2 regions of the Nodularia sp. UHCC 0506 genome follow, and region 1 is predicted to be linked to the other one. Evidence: predicted binding sites of a transcription regulator. Region 1 holds the regulator's gene; the other holds the start of a gene.
The links. The regulator HrcA, encoded in region 1, represses chaperone genes, less so after heat shock. The targets are predictions, from matches to a motif close to TTAGCACTCNNGANTCNNGAGTGCTAA.
Positions count from the first base shown of each region.

Region 2: the regulator HrcA is predicted to act here: its motif matches at 1,913-1,939, upstream of groES (co-chaperone GroES).

Region 1 covers NZ_JAYGHH010000071.1:359-5,774, reverse strand. Annotated here, with positions in the region: partial or broken gene VB654_RS23820 (DUF3352 domain-containing protein) at 1-513, opposite strand, end outside; gene VB654_RS23815 (rhodanese-like domain-containing protein) at 659-1,018, shown strand; gene hrcA (heat-inducible transcriptional repressor HrcA) at 1,393-2,490, shown strand; gene VB654_RS23805 (DUF2834 domain-containing protein) at 2,503-3,195, shown strand; gene crtW (beta-carotene ketolase CrtW) at 3,291-4,070, opposite strand; gene VB654_RS23795 (SDR family oxidoreductase) at 4,845-5,416, shown strand, end outside.
Region 2 covers NZ_JAYGHH010000041.1:41,278-50,521, reverse strand. Annotated here, with positions in the region: gene VB654_RS19075 (response regulator transcription factor) at 234-911, opposite strand; gene VB654_RS19070 (hypothetical protein) at 1,492-1,710, opposite strand; gene groES (co-chaperone GroES) at 1,972-2,283, shown strand; gene groL (chaperonin GroEL) at 2,398-4,035, shown strand; gene VB654_RS19055 (alpha/beta hydrolase) at 4,363-5,175, opposite strand; gene VB654_RS19050 (NUDIX hydrolase) at 5,212-5,703, opposite strand; gene VB654_RS19045 (hypothetical protein) at 6,576-6,740, shown strand; gene argH (argininosuccinate lyase) at 6,997-8,382, opposite strand; gene VB654_RS19035 (hypothetical protein) at 8,580-8,786, opposite strand; gene larB (nickel pincer cofactor biosynthesis protein LarB) at 8,914-9,244, opposite strand, start outside.

The DNA of each region.
Region 1 (5,416 bases):
GGAATCGTCAGATATCAGCTTTACACCTTCATATTCTTCAACAGCCAAATTTGCGCCAGCCAATACCCTGCGAGAAAAGAGCAAGTCTAAAAATTCACGGCTTTTGTCTGGTTTCTCAGTTGCTAGTGCCATTAAATACCCTGGCTGTTTTCCATTCTCTAGATCACGATCAATATCTACAGTAGTCACGGAGAGGGTAATTTCATTTCCCAGCCAAGGCTGAATATCTTGTTTGTAATCTATACCACTCTTAGCCAATAAACTGGTTTTGAGTTGAGATAATTCCCCTTTGCGCTCCAATGACTGCAAGCGTTCAGGATTTGTCAGCAACGAAACCGTCACCGGAGCCAATTTAGAGACGAATATAGCAGCATGGGGCTGAGAGCTAGAGGCGATGAATTTAACCGGAGTCTGAGCGAAAAACCAATAAAAGCCTGCGACGATAATTAGAAGTGCGATGCCTGCGGCGACCACGAAACCAAATAATGAGCGTTGACTATTGACATTAGACATACTAAACCAGCAATAAATTTTACAATGGTTGGATTTGACAGGCCATCGGGAATGACTAATAACTACTCCTTTGGGAATAGATGCTGATGCTAGGAAGCAAATTTTCTGTCAACATAAAGTGTATTAGGTTGTTTACAAAAATTTCATGACAGGGAATCCTTCTGGTCAACTCATTACTCAGATTAGTGTAGAGGAACTGGCGCAACGTCTGTCTTCTGGTGATGCAAGTATTCAGTTAATAGATGTACGTGAACCTCAAGAACTAGCAACCGCTAACATAGAAGGCTTTGTCAATCTCCCCCTGAGCGAATTTGTAGAATGGGGCGATCAAGTCCCCACCATGTTCAATCCCCAAGCTGAAACCCTGGTATTATGTCACCACGGCATTCGCTCTGCCCAGATGTGCCAGTGGCTCATGGTTCAAGGTTTTACAAATGTTAAAAACATTACAGGTGGCATTGATGCCTATTCTCTATTAGTTGATGACTCAATTCCGCAATATTAGTCATTTGTCCTGATTTCAAGCCCCTAAATTTATTTATGGGGTTCTTTCCCTACCCCCCGCCCCTTTTTCTCTTCTTTGACCTCTGACCAATGCTATTCTTAACACAATACCGTTACCAAGACAACTTAAGACTGTCAGCAGCACTCAGATTTGATTCATTTTGCATATATGAATTTTGTCTAAAATAAGTATTTTTGAATACAGCTTTTTCATTCAAAAGCTGCAATAATACTTAAAGATGCTGACTATACTCATAACACACAAAAAATTAAATATTTTGCTAAATTAATTAACTATTATTCATAATATTTGGCTTTAAAATCCCCAAAATTTTCCCAGTTTAGTCAAAATTTGCCTTCAGCAAAACATACCTTATGCAAGTCCAGTTAACGAATCGACAACAGCATATACTTTGGGCAACAGTACGCCACTATATTGCTACAGCAGAGCCTGTAGGTTCAAAAGCTTTGGTTGATGAGTATGACTTGGGTGTGAGTTCAGCCACTATTCGGAATGTCATGGGTGTGTTAGAAAAATCTGGGTTACTTTACCAGCCACACACTTCTGCTGGACGCATACCTTCAGATTCAGGCTATCGCATTTATGTTGACCAGTTAATTACACCTGCTTTGCGAGATGTAACGCGCACGGATGTTTTAGCCAAAGAAGTAGAACAGGCGCTGCAAAATCGCCTCCACTGGGAAGATTGGAGTTTGGAAGCTGTACTACAAGGTGCAGCGCAAATTTTAGCCACTGTGAGTGGCTGCATTAGCTTAATTACTATGCCGCAAACCACTACAGCCATCTTGCGACATCTGCAACTAGTGCAAATTGAAACTAACAAGATTATGCTAATTGTGGTGACGGATGATTATGAGACACATTCTAGGCTAATGAATTTGTCGCCCACCGAGGAAGAAGCAAAACTTGATCCAGAGGGCATAGATCATGAATTGCAGATTGTTTCTAACTTTTTGAATACCCACTTGCGGGGACGCAGTTTATTGGAATTAGCCAGCTTGGATTGGAGTGAGTTAGATCAGGAATTCCAACGCTATGGTGAATTCTTAAAAGGTTCAGTCACAGAATTAACTCGTCGTCATCTGACACCAACTACGACCCAAATTATGGTTCGGGGTGTGGCAGAAGTTTTGCGTCAGCCAGAATTTTCTCAATTACAGCAAGTCCAGACAATTATCCAACTGCTGGAAGAAGAACAAGACCAACTGTGGCGATTAATCTTTGCCGAACCGGAAGCGGAAGAGGTGGGTAAATCCAAGGTAACGGTTCGCATTGGTACAGAAAACCCCTTAGAACCGATACGTACTTGTACTTTAATTACTTCTACCTATCGCCGGGGTTTGCTACCTTTAGGAAGTGTAGGTGTTTTAGGGCCAACGCGCCTAGATTATGATAGCGCGATCGCAGTTGTAGCGGCTGCTGCTGATTACCTCTCCGATGCTTTTAGTTAACTTGTTTAAATCATGTTCAGAAAAATTGCCTTTGGGGTGTTGTGGCTAGGATTTCTTACTTATGCTTTTCTATTTGCTCCCCCCGATCAACCTGATACCTTTGAATTAATTAAAAACCTTTCCGTTGGGCAATGGCAAGATATTAACCCCCTAATCATAGCCTTATTCAACCTCATGGGCATTTGGCCGGTAATTTACAGTGCAATTCTGTTTATTGATGGTAGAGGGCAAAAAATTCCCGCTTGGCCCTTTGCTACAGCTTCTTTTGCCGTCGGTGCTTTTGCGCTGTTGCCTTATTTAGCTTTACGGGAACCAAATCAGCAATTTTCTGGAAACAAAAATCTCTGGCTAAAATTACTAGATTCTCGGATTACTGGTTTGATTTTAACTATCGGCGCAGCGATTCTAGTCCGCTATGGTTTACAAGGAGATTGGGGAAATTTTGTCCAGCAATGGCAAACTAGCCGCTTCATCCATGTGATGAGTTTAGACTTCTGCCTACTTTCGCTATTATTTCCCGCATTATTGGGAGATGATATGGCACGTCGGGGGATAAAAAATCAAGTATTTTTCTGGTTCATCGCATTGATTCCCCTATTCGGCCCCTTAATTTATTTAACTGTACGATCTGCTGGCAGTAGCGCTGAGTGCAAAGCACAGGTTCCGCTACCAGAAACCAACATAAATACAGAACTTTCCCACTAAAAACCCCAAATATCGGCTTTTAATTATTCTTATCTTGTGTGGGAGGGCAAAAATACCCGCCCTACAATATATTTAGCGCAATATTAATGCCACCGTCACACATTTGATTTAGAAATTTTATAAATTTCAGGTAACTGCCACCAAGGAATATGGGGGTATTCGTGATGTTCATGATGATAACCAAAATGGTAACAAGTGATGAATGACCACCAAATGGGACGGCTAATAGTTTGGGAACGATGAGGTTCTTTATAACCTTCTACGGGTTCACTGTGGGGTAAAAAAGTTCCAAAATAAAATAATTGTAAAGAACTTAAAATTGAAGGAATTACCCAGAAATAAGTCAAGTTATCATCGGGAAGATGCCATATATATTTGACCAAATTATAGATAATCATTAATGTGATAATTTGCAGCCAACTCCAGTAACCTTTCATAAAATATAAATACCAAGCAAAAAAGTTTTTATGCTTACCGTTATGAAAATCTGGGTCTGTTTCACTAGCTGGATTATGGTGATGTACCCAATGCTTTTTTAAAAGTTTGGGATAGGATAAAAGACCATAAAGAAATAGACACAATGAGCCAATGAAATGGTTAATTTTGGGATTTTTAGGAAAAACTACCCCATGCATGGCATCATGAGCTGTAATAAATAATCCCGTATATAAAAATGTTTGCCAAAATATGATCGGCAACAACATCCAAAATTTGAATTGGGATATATCAATATAAAGTAAAAAACCGAGGCTGATAGCCCATATACTAATAATGGCGATCGCCATAAAAATTCCCCCAAACAGGGATGTACTTTTCACGGCTGGCGTGGTAGAGATTTTTCTTTGAGGCAACTGTGTTTGTTCTAACTGGAACACGCTTTTACTCCGCGTAGGATTCAGGTGAAAATTTCAGAATATAGTTGTGGAAAAGCACTCAGCATTAGTCTAGAAACTAATTTTGGTGGTAAGCTTTCTGCATTAGGTAGTCCCAATCATTCCAAACTGTGTAGAAATATTAAAATAACTTAACTATTATTACACATTATGCTCCCCATACCAAAAACTGTATTCAGTTAAAGAAATAGGTAATGATGGTGAAAATACTGTTTAGTTTGTTCTCAACAGCCCCAACCGATAATTAGGAACCGAGCATCAGTATTTTACGCAATATGTTGTAGCGATTAGTATGCCAAAATAAGTAAGCGATCAAACCAACCATCACCAAGGGACTATTCCCAAGTACCGATTGAGGCGTAAACATCTTTGCCATTGTTAGCAGTTTCAGTGGCATCATTCAGATAAAGTCCCATGATCAATTTTCTAGCCAATTATAAGATGACCTTTTTCATAGTATTTACCTGCCTATTTAGTGCTATCTGTCTCTAGTGTCAAAATGTCAGCAAGTCTAAAGAATGAATTTTTCAAGTTTGAGAGGAATATTTTTAATAATTAAAAATTTGATCATTCCGCTATTTTGAAGATCACAATATTTCGTTTTTCACCAAGTATTTACAAATGCCATAACACTGGCAGTAAGAGCCAAAAAGTAAAACTTCAAATATCATAAAAAATCTAACGCAAGTTAGAAGATTTCGTAAATATGATTAACCAGAATAATAGATAAATGGTATTATATTTATAGTTGTAAATATGGCCTCTACAGTATTAATTACAGGTGGATCTCAAGGTATCGGCAAAGCTACGGCGCTTTTATTTTCCCGCAAAGGTTATAATCTCGTCCTTGCAGCCCGTCATGCTGACACATTAGCCGCTACAGCCCAAGAGATAGAAAACCTTGGTCATCCCGTCCCATTAACTATTACTTGCGATGTCAAAGATCCATCTCAGGTAGAGATATTAGTGCAGACAGCATTAGAAAATTATGCTGATATCGATGTTTTGGTAAATAATGCCGGTATCTTTGCATCAGGGCCAGTAGAACAATTTTCGCTCAATGATTGGCACGAAGTTATAGACACTAACCTTTGGGGATATATTCATACTATTCATGCCCTTTTACCTCATTTTCTGCAACGGGGAAGGGGAACCATAGTTAATGTTAGTTCAATTGGCGGTAAAGTACCGACGGCTTACATGGTTCCCTACTGTACGAGTAAGTTTGCGGTGACAGGGTTAACAGAAACACTGCAAGCAGAATTACAACCAAAAGGTATTCAAGTTTGTGGAATTTATCCGAATTTAATCAAGAGTAGTTTTATGGA
Region 2 (9,244 bases), on a different contig from region 1:
TGCGTGGGGTGATGTAGTGATAATTTTAGGTGATATCCGGGTTGGAACATCGCAGTTAAGAACTGTATGATGAATTATGAATTATGAAGTTTGAATTAAAAAAATCCAAATTTAGCTTCACAATTCATAATCTATCAGCTTTCAACCTGAAGTCAAAATGCCATAACCAGCTTGAGTTTTGGGCTACTGTGTTCTAACTCAAAACTCTGAACTTCACCAAATTAGCCCAGGGTTTAAGCCATTTGATTTTCAATCGCCCAACGCGCTAGTTCGGTGCGGTTGTGGAGGTTGGTTTTACCCAACATATTGGACACATGGCTTTCAACTGTGCGCTGACTAACGTTTAATTCTTCAGCAATTTCCCGGTTAGCTAAACCCCTAGCTACAAACTGTACTACTTTCAGTTCTGTGGGGGTTAACTGGACATCAAAGGGAACCTGAATACGGGAACCGTTTTCACCTCCTTTGGCTTGGTGTTCTTTCCAACGAGTAGTTTGCTTGAGTGAAGATTCTACTTGTGCTACGAGTTCTTCTGGTTCAAAGGGCTTAACCATATATACGTCAGCCCCTTTATTCAGACCTTTAACTCGGTCTGCACTTTGTCCTTTTGCTGAGAGGAAAAGTACGGGAATCCAGCCGGTGCGTTCATTTTGTCGGACTTGTTCCACAAAAGTGTATCCGTCCATTTCCGGCATCATTACGTCACAGATGATCATATCTGGAATATCTTGTTCAAGAATATCCAGAGCTTCTCGTCCATTTTCGGCAGTGTTGACTTCATAGCCTCTGAATTCCAGGTAATCCTTCACCAGCAAGATGAGGTTAGGGTCATCATCAATCAGTAGCAGTCTTTTATGATCTTTCATGCTGGGTTCTTTCATAGCAGTGGCACTTGTCGCGCTTCGGTCCATCAAGGTCTTGAATGGTTATCCTTTATGGTGGATCATTGAGATGTTGTCCTTTATCCTACTTAACTTGCCTTTGCTTTCTGGAAATTTCAAAAGTGGTGAACACTTGATCTAAGATTTCCAGCTCATTGGTAAAATCCGGTAAGGATACGTAGAGCAATAGTATTTATAATGCGCTATTATATATCGCTTTGAAAGGGGCGGGTGAAAAAACACTGATTAAATATCATCTTTCCGATTCATGAGGTACGTATTGGCTCAAGATGACCCTAACTTCAAAACAACCCGCGCTTTCAGATGCTTACTGCTTTATCATATCCTGCGGATGTTCAGCCTTTATCAAAGGTTTATCAGCAAGTAGGGGAATTTTCGGCAAAAGATGGGTTAAAAATGCATATTCTTCCACCATCATGATGCCTATCAAGTGTTCTGGATGATTGGCTCAATAACTTCTGGTTTTGCTGGGCAATACCAGGCACCATCTGGATAGAACACCATTATCGGTCTAGAACCACAAACTCGCAAGCAATTGGCTTTAGTCCTAACGATGCAAATGGGAGACTGTCTTGGGGCTGATCAAGTTTTAACTATTGAATTCGCCATTTTTTTGGTATTCCCAAGATTCCAGACTAACTCGTTTTGCACAGAAGTTAGCAACTGTCTCGTCAGCACAGATCAAAATTTGTCGCTGAATTTCCGCCATTCCTAAAGTTTCTACACAATTACTTAAGGCTTTGTCATTCAAGGATTGAGTGGCTTTGGGGATTTGACGGCAGCACTGGATCACTGTAATGTTACTCATCGAGCAGCACCCTGATTACAGTTCTATAACAATTTCCCGGCTTTGCAAATAAATTTAGCGATATAAAAATATTCGTAACTTACCGAGCAAAACCTGATAGATAAAAATATTTGAGTATTTATACTTAAGTAATTAAGCGATCGCCTAGTGCGGGAACCCGTACTCAAGTCCTCGTTGCCATCTTATGCTGGTTTTAGGTAGATTAGCACTCAGGAGTTGAGAGTGCTAACTCTAAGAGAAGAGAAAAGAAAATAAATATTTATGGCAGCTGTAACTTTAAGCGTTTCCACAGTTAAACCCCTAGGCGATCGCGTTTTCGTAAAAGTGAGCGCCCCCGAAGAAAAGACCGCAGGTGGACTGTTTTTACCCGATAATGCCCAGGAAAAACCCCAAGTAGGCGAAGTAGTCGCTCTTGGCCCTGGCAAGCGTAACGATGACGGTAGCCGTCAAGAATTAGACATTAAAACCGGCGATAAAGTGTTGTACTCCAAGTACGCTGGCACCGACATCAAGCTAGGCACAGAAGAATACGTACTGCTTTCAGAAAAAGACATCTTAGCAGTCGTTATGTAATGGGGAATGGGGAGTAGGGAGTAGGAAGTGGGAAAAAAATGCCCAACGCCCAACACCCAACACCCAAAGCCTAATTCCAAATCAAATTGACTTACTCCCTGAATTGAGACAAATATGGCAAAACGCATTATTTACAACGAAAACGCCCGTCGCGCCCTGGAACGAGGCATTGACATCTTGGCTGAAGCCGTAGCTGTTACCCTTGGCCCCAAAGGTCGTAACGTAGTCCTAGAAAAGAAATTTGGCGCGCCCCAAATCGTCAATGACGGTGTCACCATCGCCAAAGAAATCGAACTAGAAGACCATATCGAAAATACTGGCGTAGCTTTGATTCGTCAAGCTGCTTCCAAGACCAATGACGCTGCCGGTGATGGTACTACAACTGCCACCGTTTTGGCTCACGCGATGGTTAAGGAAGGCTTACGCAACGTTGCGGCAGGCGCTAATGCAATTTCTTTGAAGCGCGGTATTGATAAAGCTTCCGCCTTCTTGGTAGAGAAAATTGCTGAACACGCTCGTCCAGTAGAAGATTCTAAATCCATTGCCCAAGTTGCTGCGATTTCAGCTGGTAACGACGAAGAAGTGGGTCAGATGATTGCCCAAGCAATGGACAAAGTAGGCAAGGAAGGCGTAATTTCCCTAGAAGAAGGGAAATCTATGACCACCGAGCTAGAAATAACCGAAGGGATGCGCTTTGAGAAAGGCTATATCTCTCCTTATTTCGCTACCGATGCTGAACGCATGGAAACGGTCTTTGATGAGCCTTACCTGCTAATCACTGACAAGAAGATTGCTTTAGTACAAGACCTTGTACCAGTTTTAGAGCAAGTAGCTCGCTCTGGTCGTCCTTTGGTGATTATCGCCGAAGATATTGAAAAAGAAGCTTTAGCGACTTTGGTAGTTAACCGCTTGCGTGGTGTACTGAATGTTGCGGCTGTAAAAGCTCCTGGTTTTGGCGATCGCCGTAAAGCGATGCTAGAAGATATTGCGGTTCTGACTGGTGGTACATTAGTCACCGAAGATGCAGGTCTGAAGCTAGAAAATACCAAGCTGGAAAGCCTCGGTAAAGCTCGCCGTGTCACCATTACCAAGGACACAACAACAATTGTTGCTGAAGGTAACGAAGCCCCTGTGAAGGCTCGTTGCGAACAAATCCGTCGTCAGATGGATGAAACCGAATCTTCTTACGACAAAGAGAAGCTGCAAGAACGTCTTGCTAAACTCTCTGGTGGTGTAGCTGTGGTGAAAGTGGGTGCAGCCACTGAAACCGAAATGAAAGATAAGAAACTACGCCTAGAAGACGCGATCAACGCCACCAAAGCTGCTGTTGAAGAAGGGATTGTTCCCGGCGGTGGTACAACTCTAGCTCACCTTGCTCCTCAATTAGAAGATTGGGCAAAAGCTAATCTCAAAGATGAAGAGTTGATTGGTGCTTTGATTGTCGTTCGTGCTTTACCCGCGCCTCTGAAGCGGATTGCTGAAAACGCCGGCCAAAATGGTGCTGTAATTGCTGAACGTGTGAAAGAGAAAGAATTCAACGTCGGCTACAATGCTGCAACCAACGAATTCGTTGATTTGTTAGGTGCTGGTATTGTTGACCCTGCTAAGGTAACTCGTTCTGCTCTGCAAAACGCTGCTTCTATCGCTGGTATGGTGTTGACAACCGAATGTATTATCGTTGACAAGCCTGAGCCTAAAGATGCTGCTCCTGCTGCCGGCGGTGGTATGGGTGGCGGTGACTTCGATTACTAATATTCTGTAGTCACATAAATAAATTGAAAAATAGCTGCTTCCTGATGGGGGTGGCTGTTTTTTTGTGTCATACAAGTGATCGAATCGTTCCCTCACCTCCAATTATGGGGGAACAAGAATTTTCAAAGTCCCCCAAATTTGGGAGATTTAGGGGGCAAAACAGGCTCAAACGCAGACAAGCAGGACTTGTGTGTACACGTGTCATACAACAGGAAGAATATGGCTTCATCAAGTTGAGAAGCCAATAGCCGGTGTGTACGCGGACTTAATCAGAAAAGGGGCTGGGGGTGAGGTTAGTGTATTTTATTAAATCCGCATTCCTAAACTTTAATTAGCGTTGATAAAGTTTTGAATATCTCTAGCTACAATCCCAGGACAAGAACTGGGTAAATCATTACCAGCATGAGCAATTATTTGCAACTCGACTTTAGGAAGCAGCTGAGTGTAGGTCTGAGTTTTAACTACTGCATCTAGTAAATCTTGACCACCTTGTAAAATCAAAACTGGAACTTCCATCAAGTGCAATCTTTTATGCAGAAATTCCGCTTCAATTTCCGATTGCCGCCTTTGAAATAATAACTGAAATGAATTAGGATATGCCAACAATTTTTGACGCAAATTAAAATCTTTTTCCAACTTTTCTTTCAAACCCAAAATTTTATTCAAAGGTCGAAACCATTTTAATGATTGCGAAAATATTGGGGGACGACTCACTAATTTTCGCATTTTCCGCGAATTTTTTTCTTGTCCTTCTATACCTACACCTTCTGGCGCTAGTAATACTAAAGCACAAACTTGGTCTGGATACTTTAAAGCATAGCTAGCGGCAATCCAAGCGCCAATAGAATAGCCTACTAAATAAACTTTTTCTAATCTCACGGCTTGTAAAAATTCAGCAATACATTCCACATGAAAATCAATTGAGTGATGAACATGAGGATTTTCTGACTCACCAAATCCTAATAAATCTGGTGAAAGGCAATGAAAATTTTGAGATAGTGAATTAATCACTGATACCCATTGACTGCTATCGTTCCAAGCCCCATGCAAAAAAATTACAGGCGTACCTTCACCAGCCTCTCGCCAGAATAATAGCCCTTGAGAAAGTTTTCTCCGGGAGTTATGAAATAGGGTATCCATTTTAATTTAATGTTAAATCAATAGGCAAAAATAGCTTTATGCCAGTGTTGTCAAACCATTCAAATAGTCTTGTAACTGTCGAGTATGGTCATGAGACATTTTTCCTAGAGGTAAAGAATCAGCCGTAAAAGCGTGAATTTCCGTAACTTCTAAAGTATCTTGAATCTCCATTTTTCCTTCAACTTCCGCTTCTACCACAACACAAATTGAATGAATGCGGGGATCTCTGTCAGGTGATGAGTAAACCCCTACCAAACGGGTAATTTTTATCAACTCCAGTCCTGTTTCTTCTATCAATTCTCGGTTGACTGTTTTAGGAATATCCTCTCCCCAATCCACCATGCCTCCAGGTAATGCCCAGCAGCCATCATCACGCCGCTTAATCAGCACAATTCGACCATCTGGTAATATCGGAATTATACTAGCGCCAGTAATGGGATGACGGAAGATTATGCCAAGTACCGTTTGTCCTATACGCCATAAGTTACGTGTGGACTGAACAACTGTTGCAAAAAAAAGCAAGAACATTCAAACCTAAGTTATGTATATGTGTTGTGTTCTCTAATTTCCGACAATTTACATAAAATCCATGATTATATGGTTAACTTTTGTGTAACACAAACAAATATGTTTGTAGTTGAGAATTTTATTCTCACGACTTCGTATTGTATATCAATCTTCCCATTTGTTGCCAAAAAACAGAATTTAGTGTTTATTTATACATGAGTATTTTATGGATGATTTACCTACTTTAGATGAAAAATACTATGATTCTAATTAAAAGTAACAGTTAATCTGACATTTCTTTATAGCATATCAAACATGGTAGCTTATTTTTTGTTTTTATTTTTAATGTTTTCCATTAATGTGATTGATCAATTCAAAAGTCTTGAATTTAATGTTTAATTTGGTGCAACTTTTCTGAAAAGACACAATACTAGGTTTGTATTATATGCCTCTAAAACAATATATAAGAATCTAGTACCGCCGTGAAGTCAAAAGTCAAAAAGCTTTTACGTTGGGCTTTTGAATCTTTTGAAAGGGTATCCATATTTACGCCATGCTGTACTATAGGACTCCTATTTGAATTTTGATAGTTTGCGTGGGGTAAGCCATACAAAACGACCTATACCTTGATTCCTTCTTCCTTCTTCCCTGTTCCCTACCTCTACGAGTAAATATGGCTGCACCACTCCAGCTACAGAAACCAAACCGGATTCCTATAGATAAACAAATCTGAATGGTATTGACATAAATAAATTGTATACGATAGACTAGTATACTGTTAAAAGTATGTGGATGACTAAGCTAGGCCAAAAGTATATCAATAGCATAAGTAGCTAATATTGCTTATGTAATGCCTAGTTGCACTTTTTTGTTGTTTATTAAATGAGGTGAACATGGCCAAGCGCCGTAACCCGAAAAAAGAAAAGGCGCTACGGAACCAGGCGTATGCCAGAAAGTTTCGTAAACGAACTACTACAGGAAGAATGCAGAGAAGGTTCCAACAAAGACCTCCGAAGAGTGAGGAAGAAGAAGGCGCAGCAGCAGCTGATACTGAATAAGCCGCCTGTTGAAATCCTTATCACTTAAATTTAAAATTTTTCAGGGCGTACATATAATATGTACGCCCTGATTTGTTCATTGGTATGGGTAACGCTACTAATGATGTTGAGTTTCCTTATGTCAGCCCAACCTACGAATTTTTGTCCTATGTGAAGCTGGCCACGCCACTATGAGGTTCAAGCCAATGAGGGTAAGATTTTTCGGTGTGTACACAGTGGACTCCCTTTCGGCGACGCTCACGGCGAAGCTTATTTCCTATTCACCAATTTGAATGCGGGCTGTAGCAATTGCCTGATTCACCTGTGAAAAACCTGTACCCCCATAACTGTTACGTGCTGCTACAACTTGACGGGGCGATATCGCTTCATAGATATCTGTAGCAAATGCTGGATGTAATTGTTGCCATTCTTCTAAGGTTAAGTCTTTTAACAATTTACCTGCGGCAATACTGGTTTTGACGACTTTTCCCACGAGATTATAAGCTTCCCGGAAGGGAACACCCTTTGCTGCTAGATAATCTGCTACATCGGTGGCATTGGAAAAATCTTCAGCTACGGCTGCGGCTAAACGTTGGGTACGAAATTCTAAGCCTTCTCGCAACAAGATTGTCATTGCTTCTAGAGAAGCTTTAATGGTGTTAACGCTGTCAAATAAACCTTCTTTATCTTCTTGCAGGTCTTTATTATATGCCAGAGGTAGGCCTTTCATCATTACCAGCATGGCTTGGAGATGACCAAATACCCGCCCAGTTTTTCCCCGTACTAATTCTGGTACGTCGGGGTTTTTCTTTTGGGGCATAATGCTGGAACCAGTGGCGCAGCTATCTTTGAGGATGATAAAACGAAATTCTTCAGATGACCAGAGAATGATTTCCTCGGAAAGACGGCTGAGGTGAACCATGATTAAGCTCGCAGCACAGAGAAATTCGATGGCAAAATCGCGATCGCTTACTCCATCCAAGCTATTAGCATAAACACTCTCAAATTGCAAGAGTTCGGCTGTATAATGTCTGTCAATGGGGAAAGTTGTTCCTGCCAATGCACCACACCCTAGTGGCGAAATATTCACTCGGCGGCTAACATCCTCCAGGCGTTCCCAGTCCCGTTGTGCCATTTGGAAATATGCCAAGAGGTGATGGGCTAAACTTAGGGGTTGGGCGCGTTGTAGGTGAGTATAGCCAGGAATTAAAGTTTCAACGTGCTGTTCGGCTATATCTAGCAATACACCTTGAAATTCGCGCAATTGGCTACGGATAGCTGTGATTTGGTCGCGCAGATAGAGTCTGGTGTCAGTACCAACTTGGTCATTACGCGATCGCGCGGTATGCAGCTTTTTACCCACATCACCCACAATTTCCGTTAATCGCCGTTCCACAGCAAAATGCACATCTTCTGCATCAATTCCCGGCTGAAATTTGCCTTGGCGATATTCTTGGCGAATTTGTTCTAAACCTGCCACCAGTTTTTCCCCCTCATCTGGGGAAATAATACCTGTGTGAGCCAACATTTTGGTATGAGCTTGAGAACCAGTCAGGTCATATTCAATTAATTCAATATCAAAACCTATACTGGCATTAAAACGAGCGATCGCAGGATGCAATGCTGATTCAAATCGTTGACTCCACGTTTGTTCTTTGGTCATAGATGATTAGGAAATTAGGAAGTGGAGAGTGGAGATGTCTATTCAGAAAGACACAATAGAAATTTATCATTTATTTCCTTCCCCAGTCCCCAGTTCCTAGTCCCTAATACAAGTCGGCGTAAATAAACAGATCAATTTAAATCAATGAAAAGCTTATAGAATCAGGCTTTTGACTTTTGATTTTCGCCTTGCAGTCCTTAACCGTAACTTGTCAGACTCCGAAGCATATAGCCAATAACTAGACCAATCAATAACGCCCACACTTGACCAGATTCTACAAAATTGTTCCAAGTTCTTTGCATTTGACCTACAACGTCTGGATCGTTAATTTTTTGCGCTAGTAGCGTCATATTTACTGGCAGTTGCCAAACTAATTGAGATATTACACCGCTGAAGTTGTTCATAGCTTGGTAATTTATAGGTGATGAAAGGTAATCTTTAGTAATAAGTTTTCGGTTTTTACCCAATAAACACTGACTACCCATTGAAATCTTACGATAACTTGTCTGTATCAACTCAAGATGTCGCAAATCATAACCGTAATTTCTCAGCCGTTCGCAGGATTTGCCCCGCCAGCACAGCAGCACCAAAGCCATTATCTATATTGACTACACCTATACCAGCAGCACAGGAGTTGAGCATTGTCAATAAAGGCGATAATCCACCAAAACTCGCACCATAACCAATACTGGTAGGAACAGCAATCACCGGACAATCTGCCAAACCTGCGACAACGCTAGGCAAAGCACCTTCCATCCCTGCCACAACAATGAGAACTGAAGCTGATTCAATTAAATGGCGATTACTTAGCAAACGGTGAATCCCTGCCACACCCACATCCCAAAGACGCTGGACACGAAAG